2 regions of the Myceligenerans halotolerans genome follow, and region 2 is predicted to be linked to the other one. Evidence: predicted binding sites of a transcription regulator. Region 2 holds the regulator's gene; the other holds the start of a gene.
What was found. The regulator LexA, encoded in region 2, represses DNA repair genes until DNA is damaged. The targets are predictions, from matches to a motif close to TCGAACANNTGTTCGA.
Positions count from the first base shown of each region.

Region 1: ruvA (Holliday junction branch migration protein RuvA) is a predicted target of LexA. The motif match lies at 4,864-4,879, and genes of this name have one in related genera.

Region 1 is NZ_BAAGRL010000027.1:73,059-84,379, reverse strand. It holds gene secF (protein translocase subunit SecF) at 1-526, opposite strand, end outside; gene secD (protein translocase subunit SecD) at 526-2,436, opposite strand; gene yajC (preprotein translocase subunit YajC) at 2,569-3,015, opposite strand; gene ruvB (Holliday junction branch migration DNA helicase RuvB) at 3,057-4,178, opposite strand; gene ruvA (Holliday junction branch migration protein RuvA) at 4,171-4,809, opposite strand; gene ruvC (crossover junction endodeoxyribonuclease RuvC) at 4,975-5,535, opposite strand; gene ACYVK5_RS18280 (YebC/PmpR family DNA-binding transcriptional regulator) at 5,712-6,473, opposite strand; gene pdxT (pyridoxal 5'-phosphate synthase glutaminase subunit PdxT) at 6,481-7,116, opposite strand; gene ACYVK5_RS18270 (tetratricopeptide repeat protein) at 7,128-9,659, opposite strand; gene ACYVK5_RS18265 (tetratricopeptide repeat protein) at 9,674-11,321, opposite strand, start outside.
Region 2 is NZ_BAAGRL010000002.1:118,537-129,857, forward strand. It holds gene ACYVK5_RS00585 (hypothetical protein) at 1-168, shown strand, start outside; gene miaA (tRNA (adenosine(37)-N6)-dimethylallyltransferase MiaA) at 204-1,208, shown strand; gene dapF (diaminopimelate epimerase) at 1,205-2,146, shown strand; gene ACYVK5_RS00600 (class I SAM-dependent methyltransferase) at 2,193-2,813, opposite strand; gene hflX (GTPase HflX) at 2,899-4,431, shown strand; gene ACYVK5_RS00610 (ATP-dependent DNA helicase) at 4,495-6,639, shown strand; gene ACYVK5_RS00615 (L-lactate dehydrogenase) at 6,696-7,682, shown strand; gene lexA (transcriptional repressor LexA) at 7,726-8,490, opposite strand; gene ACYVK5_RS00625 (LysM peptidoglycan-binding domain-containing protein) at 8,669-9,247, shown strand; gene nrdR (transcriptional regulator NrdR) at 9,382-9,894, shown strand; gene ACYVK5_RS00635 (DUF5302 domain-containing protein) at 10,058-10,246, shown strand; gene ACYVK5_RS00640 (nitrilase-related carbon-nitrogen hydrolase) at 10,550-11,321, shown strand, end outside.

The sequences.
Region 1 (11,321 bases), on a different contig from region 2:
CCGCGACGACGCCGGCCATGGCCATCCGCCACGCCCGGAAGTACAGCGCCATGAAGACGACCACCGCGCCCACGAACACGAGCGTGCCGTACAGCGCCTTCTGCGAGACGCTCTCGCCCCAGGTGGGGCCGATAAAGGAGGTCGTCACCTGCTCGGCGGAGACGCCGTAGGCGTCGGCCAGCGCATCGCGGACCGCGTTGAGCTCGGACTCGTCCGTGAGCTCGGCCGTCTGCACGCGGACCGCTCCGTCACCGACCTGGGTGACCAGCACCTCCTGGTTGGGTGCTACCGAGTGCACGGCGTCGATCCCCGGGTCCTCCTCGGTGCTGGCCGCATTGGAGACGGTGAACTCGGAGCCGCCGCGGAAGTCGATGCCGAGGTTGAGCCCCTGCAGCGCGATGATCGCGATCGACGCCACCGAGAACAGCGCGACGATCGAGAACCAGACCCGGCGCTTCTGCATGATCGGGTAGGACCGCTGGCCCGTGTACAGGTCGTTGCCCCACTGGGCGAAGTTGAACGCCATCAGAGCTGCTCCTCGTTCTTCGCGGCCTCAGAGGCGGCCTTGCGCTCCGCGGCCCGCCGCTCGGCGATCGTCATCCTGCGGCCTTCCGCCGTCCGGACGGGGGCCGCCGTGCCGGCGCCGCTCGGGACGCTCTGCGGCTGCGCGCCAGCGTACGCGGGCGTCCGCTCGGCGGGCTCGGGCTCCTCCTCGACGGCGTCCGGCGGCGTCTGCGTGGTGCCGGGCTCCCACTCGACCCGGCCGGCGCCCTTGTAGCGGGGGCCGGACGACAGCTGCAACCGGTCCGGCGACAGGCCGGACCACTTGTGACCGTCGCGGAAGAACGAGACCTTCGCGATCAACTCCATCATCGGGTGGGTGAACCAGATGACGACCAGGATGTCGATCACCGTGGTGAGCCCCAGCGTGAACGCGAAGCCGCGCACCCCGCCGACCGTCATGAAGTACAGGATGATCGCGGAGAGCAGGCTCACGGACTTCGCGGCGTAGATCGTGCGGCGGGCGCGGACCCAGCCGCGCTGCACCGCGAGGCGCAGGGAGCGCCCGTCGCGGAGCTCGTCCCGGATACGTTCGAAGTACACGATGAACGAGTCCGCGGTGAAGCCGATCGCGACGATCAGGCCCGCCACACCGGGCAGGGACAACCGGTAGCCCATCCCCCACGACAGCAGGGCGATCACGACGTAGGTCATGACACCGGCCACGACCAGCGAGGCGACCGTCAGGGCGCCGAGCGTCCGGTACTGGAACAGCGAGTACACGACCACGAGGATGAGGCCGATCAGTCCGGCGAACAGGCCACGCTGCAGCTGCTCCTCACCCAGCGTCGCCGAGACGTTGTTCCGCGACTGCACGTCGAACGTCAGGGGCAGCGAGCCGAAGCTGAGCTGGTTCGCCAGGGTGGCGGCGGAATCACGGGTGAAGGTGCCGGAGATCTCCGCCTGGCCGTTCGTGATGATGACGCCCGGGCTCAGCGAAGGAGCCGAGACCACGAGGCCGTCGAGCGTGATCGCGAACTGGTTCCGCGGCGACTCGAGGCCCTGCAGGCGCTCGGTGGTCTCGCGGAACGCCGTGGTGCCCTCGTCGTTGAACGCCAGGTTCACGACCCACTCGCCGGTCTGCACGCCGTTCGCCCCGACGCCGAGACCCGACGACGCCGAGGTCAGCTCGGTGCCGGCGACCTCGACGGGCCCGAGGATGTACTTGGCGGCCCCGGCCTGGTCACAGGTGACCAGCGGCAGGTTCGGGTCGTCGCCGCCCCCGCCCTCGAGGTTCTCCGGGTCGGTGCAGTCGGTCCGGTCCGCGAGCTCCTGGACGGCGGGCGTGATCTGGGCCAGATCGCTCGGGTCGGTCGGGTCGAGGTCCGCCTGCTCCTGCTTGATCTGCTCCAGCAGCTCCTCGTCCGAGGCGGCGGCGTTGCCTTCCTCGTCCTCGGTGGCAGAATCCTCGCCGTTCGCGTTCTCGCCTTCGCTGTCCGCGTTCTCGGAGTCGGCCTCGTCGCCGGACTCTCCCTCCGCGGCGGGATCGGCCGTCGCGAAGGGCGACGCGACCGTCAGCACCGGTCGGAACTTCATCTGCGCCGCCTTGGAGATCAGCGCGATCGTCTCGTCGTCCACCTTGCCGGGGATCTCGACGATGATCTGCCGGTCACCCTGCACCGCGATGTCCGCCTCGGTGACACCGTTCGCGTCCACGCGCTGGCGGATCACCCCAACGGCCTCTTCCATGGCCTCGGGGGTGATGTCCGAACCGTCGCTCGTGACGGCCTGCAGCACGATCTGGGTACCGCCCTGCAGGTCGAGGGCGAGTGCCGGGGCGAAGCTCGCCCCGCCGGGATTGTCTTCGGAGCGCGCGTCGAACTGCGATCCGGCCACGAGCACCGCGAGGGGCAGGAGCATCGTGAAGATCGTCATCAGGACGATCGTCCGGACCGGCCGTGAGCGCCGGTTGTCAGTCGCCAACTTGTCGTCTCTTCTCGGTTGCGCGCCGCTGCGGCGGCACGGGTTCGACGCCGCCGCAGGCTCACACCCCCAGCGACGCGGTCGTCACTTGCCGTCGGTGTCGTCGTCCTTGCGCGCCTGCTGGTCGCGGTACTCGCGCTGGGCGGAGTCCAGACCGGAGATGTCGTCCGGGACGTCGATCACGTCGGGCCCGATGGTACTGCCCGAACCTTCTTGCTCGCTGACCTCGGACTCGTCCGTGTCGTCCGAGTCCTCCGGGACCGGCGTCGCGAACTGGGCCGGGATCTCCTTGACCGCGGGCATGACCCAGTCGGTCACGTGGCCGTCCGAGGACTCGATCCGCACGAGCTGCCGGTCCGTGTCGACGGCGACGACGACGCCGACCATGCCGGACTGGGTCATGACCTCGATACCGGGCTGCAGGCTCTCACGGAACTGGGCAGCGGCCCGCTGCTGCTTGCGGCTGCGGCTCGTGGTGAAGAAGAGCATCGCCGCGAGCGCGATGATGAGAATAAGGAAGGTGATGTCCACGTCTGTCCAGTCAAGGTCGGTGTCAGGGGTGCCGACCCAGTCTATGCGTCGAAGAGCGTGTCCGTCGTCGCCCTTGTGGACGGCGCCTCGCCGCCCTGCTGCGCCGGGGCTCCCGAGGCGTGCGGAGGCGTCAGCCCCAGGTGCTCCCAGGCCGCGAGAGTGGCCACCCGGCCCCGGGGCGTGCGGGCGATGAGACCCTCGCGCACCAGGTAGGGCTCCGCGACCGTCTCGACGGTGTCCGACTCCTCCCCGACGGTCGCCGCAAGCGTCGTGAGGCCGACAGGGCCGCCGCCGAACCGCGTGCACAGCGCCGTCAGCACCGACCGGTCCAGCCGGTCCAGCCCGATCGCGTCGACCTGGTACACCCGCAGCGCGGACTTCGCCGCGTGCAGGTCCAGCGTGCCGTCGCCGCGCACCTGCGCCCAGTCCCGCACGCGGCGGAGCAGGCGGTTCGCGACCCGGGGCGTGCCACGCGAGCGCCCGGCGATCTCCGCGGCGGCGTCGCGCCCGACGCCGGTCCCGAGCAGGCCGGACGAACGGAGGATGACCTGCTCCAGCTCGGCCGGCGAGTAGAAGTCCATGTGCCCGGTGAACCCGAACCGGTCCCGCAGCGGCGCGGGCAGCAGACCGGACCGCGTGGTCGCCCCGACGACTGTGAACGGCGGCAGCGCGAGCGGGATCGCGGACGCGCCCGGCCCCTTGCCGACGATGATGTCGACCCGGAAGTCCTCCATCGCGGAGTACAGCAGTTCCTCCGCGGGCCGGGCGAGGCGGTGGATCTCGTCGATGAACAGCACCTCGCCCTCCTCCAGGGAGGAGAGCACGGCCGCGAGGTCTCCCGCGTGCTGGATCGCCGGCCCGGACGTGATGCGCAGGTTGGCGCCGATCTCGGCCGCGATGATCATCGCCAGAGTGGTCTTGCCCAGCCCCGGTGGCCCGGACAGGAGCACGTGGTCCGGCGCGCTCCCCCGGGCGACGGCCGCCCGCAGCATGAGCGAGAGCTGCTCGCGCACGACGGGCTGGCCCACGAACTCCTCCAGCCGCTTGGGGCGCAGCGCCGCCTCGGCCGCCCGCTCGACGTCGTCGGACGCCGTGCCGACGAGCCGCGGAGGGCCGTCCTCCGTGGTGAACGCGCCCGCCCCGGTGGTCGCCTCCTCAGCCACGAGCGCCCCCGAGGACGCGCAGCGCCGCCCGCAGCGTGGTGGCCACGTCCGCCGGCGCGACGGCGTCCTCCCCGGCCTCGGCGAGCACCTTCGCCACCGCGTCCTCCGCCGACTTCACCGGCCAGCCCAGGCCCGCGAGCGCCTCGACGACCTGCTCGGTCCCGGGGTCGGTCACGAATGCGCCCGTCGGCCCCGGGCCGTCGTCGGGCACCCGTCCGGCGACGGCGGACGGCGGGCCGAGTCGGTCGCCGAGTTCCAGGAGGATGCGCTGCGCGCCCTTCTTGCCGATGCCGGGCACGCGGGTCAGCGCCGCCGTGTCCTCGGCAGCCACGGCGCGACGCAGCCCCTCGGGCGGGTACACGGCGAGCATCGCGAGCGCCAGGCGCGGCCCGACGCCGCTGACGGTCTGCACGATCTCGAAGACATCACGCTCGTCGGCGTCGGCGAAGCCGTACAGGGTCATCGAGTCCTCTCGGACGACCATGCTGGTGGCGACCCGGGCCTCCGCTCCGACCCGCAGGGCGGCGAGGGTGCCGGGCGTGGCGTGCACCAGATAGCCGACGCCGCCGACGTCGACCACGGCGCGGTCCAGTGTCACGTGCTGCACGGTTCCCGTCAGCGAGGCGATCACGGGTGCTCCTTCCGGCGGCTGCGGTGGTCGGGCTCGCCGGGGCCGGCGTTCCCCTCGAACGTCCGTGCGATCCTAGCGTGACCGCCGGCCCCGGCGAAGGCGACGCGCAGGGACGGGCGGAAGCCCACCCGGAACGGGGAGGCGCGTCCTCAGGACGGCAGCGTGTCAGCCCTTGCGGCGTGCCGCCGCCTCCGCGGCCGCCCAGGCGCGCTGGGCGGAGGTCAGCTCATGCCGCTCTCCCCCTTGCAGCGCGCCCGCCGGGCGCCACAGATGGCAGACCGCGAGCGCCAGTGCGTCCGCGGCGTCGGCGGGTTTCGGGGGGTCGTCGAGCCGCAGGATGCGGCTGATCATCTTCGTGACCTGCGCCTTGTCGGCGCGGCCGGAGCCTGTCACGGCGGCCTTGACCTCGCTCGGGGTGTGCAGGGCCACGGGGATGCCGCGGCGGGCGGCGGCGAGCATCGCGATGCCCGCCACCTGGGCGGTGCCCGTCACGGAGGCGACGTTGTGCTGTGCGAAGACCCGTTCGACGGCGACGACGTCGGGCACGTGTGCCTCGATCCACTCGTCGAGGCCCTCGGCGATCCGCAGGAGACGCAGGTCCACCGACAGGTCGGCGTCGGACCGGATGACGCCCACGCCGGCCATCTGCGCCCGGCGCCCGGGCAGGGAGTCGACGACGCCGACTCCGCACCTGGTCAGGCCAGGATCGACTCCGAGAACGCGCACGCCTCACGATCTCACACGAACACCGCTGCCCCCGGCACGCACGCCGGAGGTTGCTTCCGTGACCTCGCGTCGAGCGACGGCGGCCCCACGGGACCGTCGAGCGCGCTTCATACGATGTGAGGCGAGTCCCGCTGCCAGGCACCCCACACGGGTGGCCCGGCAGCGGGGTGAGGTCGTCACTCCTCGGCGTCGAGTGCTTCCATGACCTCGTCGCTCGCGTCGAAGTTCGCGTAGACGTTCTGTACGTCGTCGCTGTCCTCGAGGGCGTCGATGAGGCGGGTGATCTTCTTCGCGCCCTCGACGTCGACCTCGACCTGCATCGACGGGTGGAATACGACGTCGGCGGAGTCGTAGTCGATTCCGGCGTCCTGGATGGCCTTGCGCACGGGGACCAGGTCCGTGGCCTCGGACATGACCTCGATGACCTCACCGAGGTCGGTGACCTCCTCGGCACCGGCGTCGAGCGCGGCCATCATGACCTCGTCCTCCCCCACGCCGTCGGACTTCGGCACGACGACCAGGCCCTTGCGCGAGAACAGGTAGGACACCGAGCCCGGGTCGGCGAGCGAGCCGCCGTTGCGGTTGAACGCGGTGCGCACCTCGGCCGCGGCACGGTTCTTGTTGTCGGTGAGGCACTCGACCAGCACGGCGATGCCGTTGTTGCCGTAGCCCTCGTACATGATCGTCTGGTAGTCGACGGCGTCGGCGCCCTCGCCGGAGCCGCGCTTGACCGCGCGATCGATGTTGTCGTTCGGGACCGAGGACTTCTTCGCCTTCTGGACGGCGTCGAACAGTGTCGGGTTGCCGGCGAGGTCACCACCACCGGTACGCGCCGCGACCTCGATGTTCTTGATGAGCTTCGCGAACAGCTTGCCGCGCTTGGCGTCGATCGCCGCCTTCTTGTGCTTGGTCGTGGCCCACTTGGAGTGACCTGACATGTACCCGTTAACTCCTTCGCGAATCTTCGATGATGCGGGCGAACAGTCCGTGCACGCGCGCGTCCCCCGTGATCTCCGGATGGAAGGCGGTGGCGAGCAGCGGGCCCTGCCGTGCTGCGACGATCTTACCGGCGGCCGCCACCTCGCGGCCCGACGTGTCGGTCCCGGGGATCCGGGCGAGCACCTCGACGTCGTCGCCGGCCTCCTCGATCCAGGGCGCACGGATGAAGGCGGTACGCACGGGGCCGCCGGGGACGCCGCCCATCTCCAGGTCGGTCTCGAACGAGTCGACCTGCCGCCCGAAGGCGTTGCGCCGCACCACGACGTCCATGCCGCCGAGCGTCTGCTGGTCGGCGGTGCCCGACGTGATGCGGTCCGCGAGCAGGATCATTCCCGCGCACGAGCCGTACACGGGCAGGCCTTCCTTGATCATCGCGCGCAGCGGCTCGGCCAGGCCGAACACGTGCAGGAGCTTGTCGATGGTGGTCGACTCCCCGCCCGGGATCACCAGCCCGTCGACCGCCTCCAGCTCGGAGGTGCGGCGCACCGGGATCGCGCGGACGCCCACGCTCCCGAGCGCCGCGGCATGCTCTCGGACGTCGCCCTGCAGGGCGAGGACTCCGACGGTAAGTGTGCGTGTCACGGGAGTCGATCCTATGACGACGTCGGAGCCCCGCCCTCCTCGATGTCCACCAGGACGTCCACGGCCCCCGTCGGCGAGCCGCGCAGCCTCCGCTCCCGCGCGACGAGTTCGACGCTCTCGTCGCGCAGCGCGAACGCCTCCTGCACCGCGGCGGTGGCGGCCTCGGCGCGACCGAGGCTACGCAGCACCGTGGCGAGATTCGTCAGGGCGACGGCGAGGCTGTCCTGGTGGTGCGGGCGCTTCGAGCGCGCGAGGTCGCGCAGCATGCTCACGGCCTCCGTCGCCGGGGCGACGGCGTCGAGCGGCCGGCCCGCCTCGGTCAGCCGCACGCCCAGGCGCGACAGCGAGCGGGCCAGATCCTCCTCGTACCGGCCGGGCAGCCGGGCCGCCAGCTCGCGGCGGATGGCCACCGCCTCCTCCTCCAGCGGCAGCGCCTCGGCGAACCGGCCGAGCCGCGCGTAGGTGACCGCCAGGTTGGAGCACGACGTCGCGAGCATGTCGCGGTAGCGCTGCGGTGTCTCCTCGGCCAGCTCACGGCGGATCCTCACGGACTCCTCCTCCAGGCCCGCGGCCTCGGCCGCGCGGCCCTGCTCCGACAGCAGCGACCCGAGGCCCGCCAGCGACCACGCGACCAGCCACCGCATCCCGACCGGGTCCTGCCGCGCGAACCGGCGCCGGATCGACAGGGCCTCCCGCGCCGCCGCGACCGCCTCGGCCGGCCGGTCGAGCTGCGCCGCCGCGTCGCTGAGGTTCGACAGCGCGAAGGCGAGGTACTGCTCGTGCTCCCCGGGACGACGCAGCGTGAGCCGCCGCCGGATCTCCACGGACTCGCGCAGCCCGTCGATCACGTCGGCCGCCCGGCCGAGGTCGACCTGCCCCACGGTGTTCGCCAGCACGAGCGCGAGCATCGCCTCGTGCGCGGCGGGGTCGCGGGCCACGAGCCGCCGCAACGTCGCCACGGAGGCCGTGTGGCACACCTCGACCTGCTCCGGGCGCCCCAGGAAGTCGTAGGTGATCGCCATCCCGTTCAGGGCGTTCGCCAGCATCGGGTCCATCCACACCCGCTCCCCGGCAGGCGCGGCCCGGCACACGGCCGCGACCTCGTCCGAGATCTGGAGCGACTCGGTGTACCTGCCCTTGCCGAACAGCACGCCCGCCATCACCATGCGGGCCTCCAGCAGCGGCACGTGGTACCGGTGCGGGGCGTGCCGGGCCAGCTCGCGCCACGCCGTGACGGCCCCCTGGGCAGACGGCGGCACCTCGTCGTACGTCTCCGGCGCCCCCAGCGCCCGCGCGAGCGTCGCGGTGGCGTCCGCCTTCTCCGGCGTCACAGGCCCGCTGTCGGAACCGTGCTCGCCGACGACGGCGGTGAGCCGCTCCGCCAGCCCCAGCGCCACGTCACGCGGCAGCGGGCGGCGGCCGAACAGCCGCAGCACCTGGGCGAGCGCCTCCGCGTCGTCGGGCAGCGCGTCCGCCACCCGTTCCAGCAGCACCGTCGCGAGGCGCGCGGCCTCGGGCACACCCGGGTCGTCGACGTCGAGCCGGTGGGCGAAGACGGCGACACGGAACGCCTGCGGTGCGTCCAGGCCCGTTGTGCAGGCCCGGACCCGGGCGGGATCGGCGGCCAGGGTCCGCGCGACGTGCAACTCGGCCAGCCGGTTCGGCAGTCCTCCCGGCCCGCTCATCGGTGACGGGCGCCGGGGGCCGGGGCCGGGCACGCCGTGGAGCGGGCGCTCGGGCCCGAATTCCTCGCCGCGCAGCAGCGCTCCGGCGATCTCCTCGTCCGGGGCCTCCCATCCCTCGCGCTCCACGTCGAGCAGCGCCCCGACGCCGCGCGAGACGTCCGCGACACCGCCGCGCAGGAGCGCTGCCAGGGCCGCGGCGTGAACGTCCAGGAAGGGCGCCGCCTCGGGACCTTCCCGCACCTCGGGGACGGCGGGCGCGGTCGCTGCGAGTTTCCGCTGCACCCCGGCACGCCGGGCGAAGGCGCGCATGGCGGCCGACACCAGCGTCGCGGCGGGTACCCGGGGCGGGGCGAGGTGGACCTGCGACGTCGGCACCGGCTCCGGGCCTGCCCAGAGGTCACACGCCCAGCGCAGCCGGGTCCACCATTCCCGCCCGGCGCGGCCCAGCAGGACCACGCGCAACCGGGTGTCCCCCGCGCCGGCCAGCGCGCCGAGCTGCTCGGCCAGCCGGGGGTGCGCCGCGGCGTCGTCCACCACGACCAGGACGCGCCCGCCGCGGCAGGCCGCGGCGACCTCGGCCGGCGAGTCGTCCGGTTCCGGCCACACGCACGTCCACCCGCGCCGGCGCAGCCGCGCCGCGAGCTCCAGCGCGAGACGCGACTTCCCGACCCCGCCCGTGCCGGTGACGAAGCGGACCTGGACGCGGGAGCGCTCCCGGCACCACGAGTGGAGCTCGTCGAGTTCGGCGTCGCGCCCCGCGAACGGAACGATCCGCAGCGCCGGATCCAGCAACCCGGCCGCGGAGACCTTCGCACGCTGTGCACGCAGGCGGCTGTCGGGGTGAGGGGGACGCCACATAGGCATATTCAAACTCATGCACGCTCCGATCGCGCAGTGATGAAATGACCTTTGCGCGATCCATCGTTCGGCAATACCGCCTCGATGTCCGCAAGCACACGCACCGAACGCGCAAGATCGTCGCCGAAGCGCCGTTGGTCCGTGGCGGCGAGCCGGTCCCGGATCCGCACCGCCTCCCGTGCGGACGCGGCCGCCGAGACGTACCGGCGCTGCTCGCCGAGCGCGACGGCCAGGGCCGTCAGGGCCGAGGCCAGGCCCGGCAGGTGCTTCTCCGGATGCTCCCTGCTCAGGTCGCGCAGCGCCCCGACCGCCTCGTGCAGCGGGCCGACGGCGTCCTGGGCGCGAGAGAGATCCGTGAAGGTCGCCCCCAGGTTGGCGAGCACCGTCGCCAGGTCCGGGAGGTGCTGCCACCGGTCGTCGCGGGCCACCTGCCGCATGAGTGCCACGGCCTCTCGCGTGGGCTCGACGGCGTCCTCGGTGCGCCCCATGTCGGAATACCGGACGCCCAGGTTCGACAACGACCGGGCAAGGTGCTGGCGGTGCCGGCTGACGGAGGAGCGCAGGACCAGGTCCCGGCGGATCTCCACGGCCTCGTGCTCCAGCCGCAGGGCGTCGCCGAACCTCCCGAGCCGCGAGTACGTCACGCCGAGGTTGGAGCAGGACGTGGCTAGCTCCTCGCGATAGCGTCCGGGGGCCTCACCGGCGAGCTCACGCCGGATCGCCAGCGCCTCCTCCTCCAGCGACAGCGCCTCGTGCGGCCGCCCCTGCTCCGACAGCAGGACGCCGACACCGGACAGGGACCACGCCAGCTCGAACCGCAGCTTGGGCGCGCCACCCCGGTCCGACGACGCCGCCTTCCGCAGGGCCCGCCGCCGCAGCGCCAGCGCCTCCTGCCCCGCGGCGAGGGCCTCGGCCGCCTTTCCCAGCCCGGCGAGCGCATGGCTGAGATTCGACAGGCTGTACGCCAGGTGCCGCTCGAACGCGTCCGGCCGGTCGCGCGCGAGCCTGCGCCTGATCGACACCGATTCGCGCAGGCCCTCCAGCGCCTCGCCGGGCCTGCCCCGGTTCACCAGGAGCAGCAGGTTGGCCTGAACGCGCGCGAGGGTCTCCTGGTACGCCACAGGGTCGCGGCCGACCAGCCCGCGCAGGAGCGATACGGCGCGCTCGTGGTACCAGCGCGCCGCGTCCACGCTGCCCGGGGCGGTCGTCAGCTCCAGCGCGTACATCCCCCACGCGAGCTCCGGCTCCGACCACGCCGCCTCCGCTTCGGGTACGGAGCTCCACGCCGACACGGTCTCTTCCACCAGCCGGGCGCCCTCCTCGTCGCGTCCGGTGCCGAAACTCACGACCGCGAGGTCGCGCATCGCGCGCCACAGCGCGGTCCGGTAGCGCAGCGGGTCGGCCCGGGTGATCCTCCGCCACATCGCCTCGGCCCGCTCGGCGGGGTCGAGCGCCTCGTCCGAGTGGCCCGCCTCCTCGAGCGCGCGCGCCCAGGCGCCGAGCGCCTCGGCCTGGCCGGTCGTGTCCCGGCCCGCCGCGTTCGCCGTGACCACCGTCACGAGCCGGGACGCCAGGTCCGCGGCCTGCGCCGCAGGCACCGGCCGCGCGGGGAACAACCGCAGGATCCGTTCCAGATGCTCCGGGCCGTCCGACAGCTGGGTC
Region 2 (11,321 bases):
CCCGGCGCAGCTGCGGCGCCCTGGATCGAGGATGAGCCCGCGCCGGGCGTCGCGGCCGTGCTCGCCGCCGCGGGAGCGGACGGGTGGACCCGCGAGACCCGGACCTTTCCGCAGGATCACGACCACCTCCCCCCGGACTACCGCCTGACCACCTGCACGGCCGGCTGAGGCCGACTCGCCGCCGCGCCGATAGAGTCGCGGACGTGATCGTCGTCGCCGTCGTGGGGCCCACCGCCACCGGGAAGTCGGACCTGGCGCTGGATCTCGCCGAGGCGCTCGGTCCCGGCGCCCCCCGCGCCGCCGGCCGGGCGCCCGCCGAGATCGTCAACGCCGACGCCTACCAGCTCTACCGCGGCATGGACATCGGCACGGCGAAGGTTCCCCAGGGCGAACGGCGCGGGATCGCGCACCACCAGCTCGACGTGCTCGACCCGCACGAGGACTCGTCGGTGGCGCGCTACCAGACCGCCGCCCGCGCGGATCTGGACGCGATCGGCGCTCGCGGCGCCCGGGCCGTCGTCGTCGGCGGGAGCGGCCTGTACGTGCGGGCCCTGCTCGACGAGATGAACTTCCCTGGCACCGACCCCGCGATCCGCGCCCGGCTCGAGGAACGTGCCGAGCGTGAGGGTCGCCGCGCCCTGCACGCCGAGCTCGCGCGGCGGGATCCCGCCGCAGCCGAGTCGATCGGGCCCGCGAACACCCGCCGGATCGTGCGCGCGCTGGAGGTCATCGAGATCACCGGCGCGCCGTACACGGCGAACCTGCCACGCCAGGAGTACGTCCGGCCGGCGGTACAGATCGGCCTCGACTGCGACCGCGCCACCCTGGACGCCCGTGTCGAGGCGCGCGTGGCGCGCATGTGGGAGGCGGGCCTGGCCGACGAGGTACGGCGCCTCGCGTCGCCCGGGCAGGGCGGTACGGGACCCGGACTCGGCACCACGGCGGCACGCGCCGTGGGATACGCCGAGGTCCTGGCGTGGTTCCGCGGCGAGACCAGCGAGGACGAGGCACGGGCGGCGATCGCGGCGAACACCCGCCGGCTCGCCCGCAAGCAGATGGGCTGGTTCGGCCGGGACCCGCGCGTACGGTGGCTGGACGCCGGATCGCCCACCCTGCTCGACGACGTGCTCGCCCTCGTCGCGGCCGCCGACACCGGCTCCCTGCCCCGTCCCGACGAGGGTCCGGTTCGCCGTAGTCTTGGCGCATGAAGATCGAGTTCACCAAGGGACACGGCACACACAACGACTTCATCCTCGTCGCCGACCCGAAGGACGAGCTCGATCTCGACAGCGACCTCGTCCGGCGCCTGACGGACCGGCGCGGCGGTGTCGGGGCCGACGGCGTCATCCGGCTCACCTCCACGGCCTCGATCGCCGGATCCGGCGACGCGATCGGGGACGAGATCCTCGCCGACGACCCGTCCGCGATCTGGTTCATGGACTATCGCAACGCCGACGGCTCGATCGCCGAGATGTGCGGCAACGGCGTACGCGTCTTCGCGGCCTTCGCCGAGCGGCTCGGCTACGTCTCGTTCGGGGCCGACGGCGGCCGCGGGCAGGACGCGTCCCACACCGGCTTCGCGCTGGGCACCCGCGCCGGCGTGAAGCGGGTGCGCAAGGAGCCGAACGGCTGGTACGCCGTGGACATGGGCCCCTGGTCCCTGCCCGGCGGCGCCGACGCCCGCGACGCCGGATACGACGCCGGGGTCCTGGTGCGCGGCTGGAGCGCCCCCCGCCCCGGGCTGTCGGTGGACCTCGGCAACCCGCACACCGTCGTCGCGCTGCCCAGCGTCGGCGAACTCGAACAGCTCGACCTGACGGAGGCCCCCGAGGTGGCGTCCGTCCCGCCCCACGGCACCAACGTCGAGCTCGTCGTGCCGCTCGGCGACGAGCGGGCACCGAGCGGCGAGCCCGCCGGCCGCGTCCGCATGCGCGTGCACGAACGCGGAGTGGGGGAGACGCAGTCCTGCGGCACCGGCGCCTGCGCCGCGGCGCTCGCCGTGCGCGCCTGGCAGGGGGACGGGGCGCCGGACACCTGGTTCGTCGAGATCCCCGGCGGCGAGGTGCGGGTACGTGCGCTGAGCGACGGGCACGTCGAACTCGCAGGACCCGCCGAGCTCGTGTTCACCGGCACGCTGAACATCTGACCCCGGACGGCGCGGTGGGTTCGCGCCCGCGCTGGCGTCGTCCGGCTCAGCGGTCCGCCGACACCCGCAGGATCCGGAACCCCTTCGACGACGCCTCCCTGCTCACCGGGAGGCCCAGCTCGTCCGTGATCCAGCGGGCGAGCGAGTCCGCGCCGAGGTTCTTCTGCACCACCAGCCAGCCCTCCGCACCCGGCGCCAGCCGGGGCAGCCACCGGCCGAGGATCTCGTGCAGCACCGCCTTGCCGACCCGGATCGGCGGGTTGGACCACACGGCGGAGAACCGCACGTCGTCGGGCACCTCGTCGGGCGTGACCGCGCGGACGTTGTCCAGGCCGAGACGCCCGGCGTTGCGGCGCACCAGGTCCAGGGCGCGTTCGTTCACGTCCACCGCCCAGACGCGCGCGTCCGGGCGCTCCGACGCCATGGTCAGGCTCAGCGGGCCCCAGCCGCACCCCAGGTCCAGCAGATCCCCGTCCGGCAGCGGCGGGACCTCCTGCAGCAGCACCCGCGTCCCCTTGTCGACACCGCCCGGCGAGAACACGCCGGCCGCCACGTCCACCTCGACCTCCCGCCCCGCGATCCGGACCGCGATGGTGCGCAGATCCCCGGCCGAGGCCGGCCGCGCGCTGAAGTAGTGGTCGTGAGATCCGACGTCGTCCTGGGTCACCCCCCGATCCTAAATTCCCATGGAACCGGGACGAGAACCCGTGGGATCCTTGTTGTACCAGACGTCACCCGGAGGAAGGCACTACATGACCCACGTCCCGACCGAACCCGACGCCCCGGCCACCGAGCCGGACGACCCGCGAGGCGCCCAGGCGATCGCGAACGACGTCGTAGCGCGGGTGCTCGCTCGGGCGGGGACCGCGCGCTCCGAGGGCGACACCGTCCACGCCGCGCACGACGGCGACCAGCTCGACCTGGAGGAACGCAGCGCGCTGCGCCGCGTCCGCGGACTCTCCACGGAACTCGACGACGTCACCGAGGTCGAGTACCGGCAGCTGCGGCTGGAGAAGGTGGTCCTCGTCGGCCTCCACACCGGCGGCGAGGCCGCGTCGCGCGAGGCCGAGGTCTCGCTGCGCGAACTCGCCGCGCTCGCCGAGACCGCGGGCTCCGAGGTCCTCGACGGCCTGCTGCAGCGCCGCCAGAAGCCCGACCCCGGCACCTACCTCGGATCCGGCAAGGCGGCCGAACTCGCCGACATCGTGCGCGACGTCGGCGCCGACACCGTCGTCGTCGACGGCGAGCTCGCGCCCTCCCAGCGCCGCGCGCTGGAGGACGTCATCAAGATCAAGGTCGTCGACCGCACGGCGCTCATCCTCGACATCTTCGCCCAGCACGCCAAGTCCAAGGAGGGCAAGGCGCAGGTCGAGCTCGCCCAGCTCGAGTACCTCCTGCCACGCCTGCGCGGCTGGGGCGAGTCGATGTCCCGGCAGGCCGGTGGCCAGGTGGGCGGCGCCGGCGCCGGCATGGGTTCGCGCGGACCCGGCGAGACCAAGATCGAGCTCGACCGCCGTCGCATCCGCAACCGCATGGCCAAGCTGCGGCGCGAGATCGCCGCGATGAAGCCCGCCCGCGAGACCAAGCGCCTGAATCGCAAGCGTCACGCCATCCCCGCCGTGACCATCGCCGGATACACCAACGCCGGCAAGTCGTCCCTGCTCAACGCCCTCACCGGCACCGGAGTCCTCGTGGAGAACGCGCTGTTCGCCACCCTCGACCCCACCGTGCGGCGCTCGCGGACCGAGGACGGCCGGGTCTACACGCTGGCCGACACCGTGGGCTTCGTGCGGCACCTGCCGCACCAGCTCGTGGAGGCCTTCCGCTCCACGCTGGAGGAGGTGGGCGACGCCGACCTGCTGCTGCACGTCGTGGACGCCTCCCACCCCGACCCCGAGGGCCAGATCGCCGCGGTGCGCGAGGTGCTCACGGAGATCCCCGGGATCGGTGACGTGCACGAGATCGTGGTGCTGAACAAGGCCGACGTCGCCGATCCCGAGGTGGTCGGGCGGATCCAGCGCCGCGAGCGGAACACGGCAGTGGTCAGCGCCCACTCCGGCGAGGGGATCGCCGAGCTCCGCGCCCGCATCGCGGCCGAGCTGCCCCGTCCCGGCGTCGAGGTCGACGTCGTGATCCCGTACTCACGCGGGGACCTCGTGCACCGCGTGCACGAGCACGGAGACATCGACCACACCGAGCACGTGGCCACGGGCACCCTGGTGCGCGGGCGCGTGGACGAGCAGCTCGCCACCGAACTGCACCGGGCGGCGCGCGCGGCGTCCTGACGTTCGGAGCGGTCCCGAGGGCCCGGGAGACCACTGTCAGTGGCTGGTCGTACGATCGATGCCGTGACCATCCCCGCTGACGCGCCCGCCACCAGTACCGACGTTCCCGAGGTCGACGATCTTCTCGACCTTGCCGTCGGTGCGCTCGGCGGCGGTCGGCGCGAGGGACAGCACCACATGGCCCGGGCCGTGACCGAGGCGATCGAGTCCGGCGAGCACCTGCTGGTCCAGGCCGGCACCGGCACCGGGAAGTCGCTCGGCTACCTGGTCCCGGCGGTGCGGCACGCGGTGTCGTCCGGGGACCGGGTCGTCGTCTCCACCGCCACGCTGGCCCTGCAGCGGCAGGTGATCACGCGCGACCTGCCGCTCGTGGCCGAGACCGTGGCCCCGCGGCTGGCGCGGACGCCGCGGATCGCCCTGCTCAAGGGCTGGCACAACTACCTGTGCAAGCACAAGGTCGGCGGCGGCTATCCCGGTGACGACACGACGTTGTTCGACCTGGCGGGCGCGGAGGATCACGCGGCTCCCGAGCCGCCGAGCACACGCGGCGGCGGCGCGGGCGGTCCGGCCCGGGGTCGCCGGGGGCGCGACGACGCCGCCTCGCTCGCCGATCATGTCCGCCGTCTGCACGCCTGGGCCGGGGAGACGGACACCGGCGACCGGGACGACCTGGTGCCGGGCGTACCGGACAAGGCGTGGCGGCAGGTGTCGGTGACCGCCCTGGAATGTCTCGGCAGCAAGTGCCCGATGCTCGCGGAGTGCTTCCCCGACCAGGCCCGCGCGGCGGCCCGCGACGCCGATGTCGTGGTGACGAACCACGCCATGCTCGGCATCGCGGCCTCCGGGAACCCGAACGTGCTGCCGGAGCACGACGTCGTCGTGGTCGACGAGGCGCACGAGCTGGTCGACCGCGTCACGGCGTCGGCCACGGTAGAGCTCTCGGCGGCGTCGGTCGAGCACGCCGCCCGCCTGGCGCGCCGGCACGGCGGCGCCGACACCACCGTCCTGGAGGACGCCGGCACCGGACTCGGCACGCTCCTTGTCACGACGCCGGGCGACCGCTTCCCGCGAGGGCTGGAGGGGGAGCTGCGCGACGCCGTGGGCGGGGTGCGTGACGCGGCGCGCGCGGTCCTCAGCGAGCTCAAGCCGGACAAGCAGGAGAAGGGCCCGGGCGCCGCGGGGAACGACGGCGACCCCGGGATCAAGATGGCTCAGGGCGCCATGCTGCAGCTCTTCGAGGTGGCCGAGCGGATGGCGGCGGACGACACGGCCGCGGACGTGCTGTGGCTGACGCGCCCGGACAACGCCTGGGGCGGGTTCGGGGAGTCGGTCTCCCGGCTCCACGCCGCCCCGCTCCACGTCGCGGGGCTGATCCGGACGAACCTGCTCGGCGCGGCGACCGGTGTGCTCACGTCCGCGACCCTGGCCCTGGGCGGCACGTTCGAGCCGATCGCGAGCACGTTCGGGCTCGGGCCGGGTGCCGCGGCGGGTCGTGGTGGCGACGCCGGCGACGCGACGGACGGCGACGGCGAGGCCGCCGCGTGGCAGGGGATCGATGTCGGCAGCCCGTTCGACTACGGCAAGCAGGGCATCTGCTACATCGCCCGGCACCTGCCCGCGCCCGGCCGGGAGCCCACCACGGACGCGCAGCTCGACGAGATCGCCGACCTCGTCACCGCCGCGGGCGGTCGCACGCTCGGGCTGTTCTCGTCCCGTCGTGCGGCGACGGCCGCGGCCGAGGCGATGCGGGAACGGCTCGATCTGCCGATCCTGGCGCAGGGGGACGATCAGCTTCCCACCCTGGTGCGCGAGTTCGCCGAGGACCCGTCCGCCTGCCTGTTCGGCACGCTGTCGCTGTGGCAGGGGGTGGACGTGCCCGGCCCGTCGTGCCAGCTCGTCCTCATCGACCGGATCCCGTTCCCCCGGCCGGACGACCCGGTGAAGGCGGCCCGTGCCCGCGCGATCGAGCAGGCCGGCGGGAACGGTTTCATGGCCGTGTCGGCGGCGCACGCCGCACTGCTGCTCGCGCAGGGTGCCGGGCGCCTGATCCGCGGGACGGAGGATCGCGGCGTCGTCGCCGTCCTGGACCCGCGCCTGGCGACCGCCCGGTACGCGTCGTTCCTGGTGCGCTCGATGCCCGCCTTCTGGCCGACGACGGACCCGGCGCTCGTCCGAGCGGCGCTGGCCCGGCTGGACGCGGACGCGTAGAACTCGTGGGTGGGCGCGCCGTGCGGGCCGCCCACCGCTACCCATCGGGAGGAACCGTGACCGCTGTCGGCGATGTCACCGCGGCGCATCATGCGTTCGCCAGGACCACGAAACTGGCCGTTGTCGGCGCGGGAGCGGTCGGGACGACCCTCGCCTACGCCGCGCTCGCCCGCGGAACGGCGCGCACCGTCGCGCTGATGGATGTGAACAGGGCGAAGGTCGACGCCGAGGTCCTCGACCTCCAGCACGGCCAGATGTTCGTCCCGCAGGCGGAGATCGTCGGGTCCGACGACGTCGCGGTGTGCGAGGGAGCCGACGTCGTCGTGACCGCGGGGGCGAAACAGAAGCACGGCCAGACGCGCCTCGACCTGGCGGAGTCGACCGTCAGCCTGACGCGACAGATCGTGCCCGCGCTCGTCGACGTGGCGCCCGATGCGATCTTCGTGATGGTGACCAACCCCGTCGACGTCGTCACCTATGCCGCGCAGAAGGTCTCGGGGCTCCCGCGCGAGCGGGTGTTCGGGAGCGGCACGGTGCTGGACACCTCGCGTCTGCGTGAAGCGATCGCACGGCAGTCGGGGGTGGCGGTCGGCAACGTCCATGCCTACATCGCCGGGGAGCACGGCGACTCGGAGATCGCGCTGTGGAGTTCGGCGTCGATCGCCGGTGTGCCGCTGCTGGAGTGGAGCGGGCTGGCCGGGAGGCCCGCGCTGGACGAGGAGCTCCGGTCTCGTATCGCGGCCGACGTCGTGCAATCGGCCTACCGCATCATCGAGGGCAAGGGCGCCACGAACTATGCGATCGGGCTGGCGGGAACACGAATCATCGAGGCCGTTCTCAAGGACGAGCATCGAGTGCTGCCCGTGTCCTCGTACCTGGACGACTACTACGGGATCAGCGACGTGTGTCTCTCGGTGCCGTCGCTCGTGGACCGGCGCGGCGCGACCGAGACGATCGAGGTGCCCTTGTCCGACGGCGAGTTGCGCGACCTGCGCGCCTCGGCCGAGCGTGTGCGCGAGATCCAGCGGCGGTTCGGGCTGTGACCTGCTGCCGGGTCGGTACGTGGGGTGCCGACCCGGCAGGATGTCAGAGGCTGCGCAGCACCGCGACGATGCGGCCGAGGATCTGGGCCTCGTCGCCGGGGATGGGCTCGTAGGCCGCGTTCTGCGGAATGAGCCAGACGTGGCCGTCGGTCTGCTTGAACGTCTTGACCGTGGCCTCGCCGTCGATCATGGCCGCGACGATCTCGCCCTGCTCGGCGACGTTCTGCCGGCGCACCACGACCCAGTCGCCGTCGCAGATGGCGGCATCGACCATCGAGTCGCCCGCGACCTTGAGCAGGAAGAGCTCGCCGTCGCCGACCACCTGGCGCGGGAGCGCGAAGATGTCCTCGACGGCCTGTTCGGCGAGGATCGGGCCACCTGCGGCGATCCGGCCCACGAGCGGGACGTACGACGCCTGCGGACCCGACTCGGGCTGCTCGGCGGCCCCGTCCCAGTGCACCTCGCCCTGCTGCGGGTTCTGACGCGCGCCCGAATCCGGATCGACCAGCTCCATCGCGCGCGGGCGGTTCGGGTCCCGGCGGAGGAATCCCTTGCGCTCCAGGACCTGGAGCTGGTGCTTCACGCTCGACGGGCTCGCGAGGCCGACGGAATCGCCGATCTCGCGCATCGACGGCGGATAGCCGCGCGCCTCGAACGACTCCCGGATACAGGTCAGCACCTTCCGCTGGCGAGGCGTCAGACGATCGGCGGCAGGGCCGAGATCGAGCGGTTCGTCGTTCCGGGCGATGGTGCCGACACTGCCCAGGCTTCCCGGCATCATGCCCGGTGTCCTCTCACGTCCCGTCATGCTGTGGCCCTCCTCGTCGTTTGATAGCGCCAACTCTAGATCGGATCCGGGCGAATCTCAAACGGATGTTCGAGCGTGTCTCGACACGAAGGGTGTTGCGTGCTACACAATGGTACGGGTGTTCGTCGTACGCTTGTCCGACGAACGCGTGTTCGACAGGCTATCTCAGGAGGCGGTCATGAGCACCACCACCACGGTGGAGCTCCGGGGGCTCAGGAGGTCTCGGAGCGCACGATCCCGAGCGGAAAGATGCCATCTGCGGGTGGTGCCTCCGCTCGACGAGGCGGTCGCCGTGCGGGCGGATGCTCCCGGTCCCGCCCGCCCGCGCGGCGTGGCCCCGGTCGGCGCCGGACCGGGCGGTCCTGGCGCCGGGGCAGCAGGCCCGGCCGCCGCGCCTCGACGGGACGCGGATCCTGCCGGTGAGCCTCCGGGCAGCGGGCGTCGTACGCTCGCGGCCCGCCTCGGCCTCGAAGGGCTGCGGCTGACCGCGCGAGGCAGGTTCGCCGTCGCCGTCGTCACCCTGGTCCTCGCGGCTCCGGTGGTGTGGGGTGCGACGGCGGTCGCGAGCTCGCCCGAGGCGCCCGTCGAGGTGCGGTCCCACGCCGTGGAGCCCGGCGAGACGCTCTGGGGGCTGGCCGCGTCGATCGCGGAGCCCGGGCAGGACGTGCGTGACGTCGTGCGCCGGCTGCAGGACCTGAACGACCTGCCGACCGGGGGCCTGACGGTGGGGCAGACCCTCTACGTCCCGGCCGGGTGACCCCCGGGCCGGCGTGAAGTCGGCAACGTTCTCGACATATCGCTGCAGTCGTGTTGCATGGGCGCGGTTTGCCCGCATACGGTCAAGTCCCGGCCGGGAGTACCCGGCCGCCGGCCGAGCCCGCAGGAGACCGCATGCACTGCCCGTTCTGTCGTCACGGTGACTCGCGCGTGGTGGACTCGCGGACGTCGGACGACGGTTCGTCGATCCGCCGCCGGCGGGAGTGCCCGGCGTGCCACAAGCGCTTCACCACCATCGAGACGGCGAGCCTGACCGTCGTCAAGCGGTCCGGGGCGACGGAGCCGTTCGTGCGGGACAAGATCGCCACGGGCGTACGCAAGGCCTGCCAGCCGCGCCCGGTGAGCGACGACGATCTGGCGCTCCTCGCGCAGCGTGTCGAGGAGACGCTGCGCAGTACCGGCAGCGCGGAGATCGAGGCGAACGAGATCGGCAAGGCGATCCTGGGGCCGCTGCGGGAGCTGGACGTCGTGGCGTACCTGCGTTTCGCCAGCGTCTACCAGGACTTCTCGTCGCTGGAGGATTTCGAGGTGGCGATCACCGACCTGCGCAAGGACGCGGAGGCGGTCCCCGCGCACGAACCGGGGGAGGATGAGGCGAGCGACGCGTCCCCTGCCGAGCGGGTGTGACGGGCGCCGCCGGGCGGCGGGAGCACGCGGCACGTTCCAAGGGGGAGCGGGTGCACGAGGAATGGGGAGAGCCCGGAAAAGGGCTGGCGCATCGCGGTCGTCCGGGAGACGCTGGTCGCACGGACCCGGCCAGGGATCCTGAGACGACGAGGAGGTGGTCGGTGTGACGTCCGAGAGCAACGATCGCAGCACGGCACCGAGCGAGGACGCGAAGGCGAAGTTCCGCGAGGCGCTGGAGCGCAAGAAGAACGCGAGCCACCGCACGGAAGACGCCGAGCGGAACACCGGAGCGGTGCACGGCCCGGAGACCACGGGGCCTGTGCAAAAGATGTTCCGCCGCAAGAGCGGCTGAGGCTGATCGATCGAGGCCGCCGACCGGGTGTCTGACCTGGTCGGCGGCCTTCGTCGTTCTGGCGGGACTCGACCCCGAGCTGATCGCTGAGCCCGACGCGCTCGTCGTATCTCTACATCGGATGGTCGCGGTGGCCGGCACATGCCCCGGCCACCGGAGGGCGCCGTCGGCCCCGGGCGCCCGAACGCCCGTGCCAGCGATGTCGCCCGCTGAAACAATTGTCACAACCTGGAAACCCGGAGGGTGTGCCGGGCGAAACCAACTCCTACTTGGCTGGGCCTCCTGTCAAGGCAAGGAGTTCGCGTGACCACTGTCCGAGTAGCTTTCACCCAGGCCCGCTGGACCGGCGACAAAGAGTCCATGATCACCCTGCACGAGGCCTGGGCCCGTGAGGCGGCCGACCGGGGCGCACAGGTGATCGCCTTCCAGGAGCTGTTCTACGGCCCCTACTTCGGCATCACCGAGGACCCCGCGTACTACCGGTACGCCGAGCCGATCCCCGGACCCACCGTCGAGAGGTTCGCAGCGCTCGCGGCCGAGCTGGGCCTCGTCATGGTGCTGCCGGTCTACGAGGAGGACCAGCCCGGCGTCCTGTACAACACGGCCGTGGTGGTCGACGCCGACGGCACCGTGCTCGGTAGTTACCGCAAGCACCACATCCCGAACCTCGACAAGTTCTGGGAGAAGTTCTACTTCCGGCCCGGCAACCTGGGCTTCCCGGTGTTCGACACCGCGGTCGGGAAGATCGGCGTCTACATCTGCTACGACCGGCACTTCCCCGAGGGCTGGCGGGAGCTCGCGCTGAACGGCGCGCAGATCGTCTTCAACCCCAACGCGACCAAGCCGGGGCTGTCCAACCGCCTCTGGGAGATCGAGCAGCCGGCGGCCGCGGTCGCCAACGGCTACTTCGTCGTGGCGAACAACCGGGTGGGCCTCGAGGACAACGAGTACGGCGAGGAGGCCGTGGACTTCTACGGCTCGTCCTACGCCGTCGGGCCGGACGGGAACTACGTGGGCGACGTCGCCTCGGCGACCCATGACGAGCTGGTCGTCCGTGATCTCGACCTGGACCAGG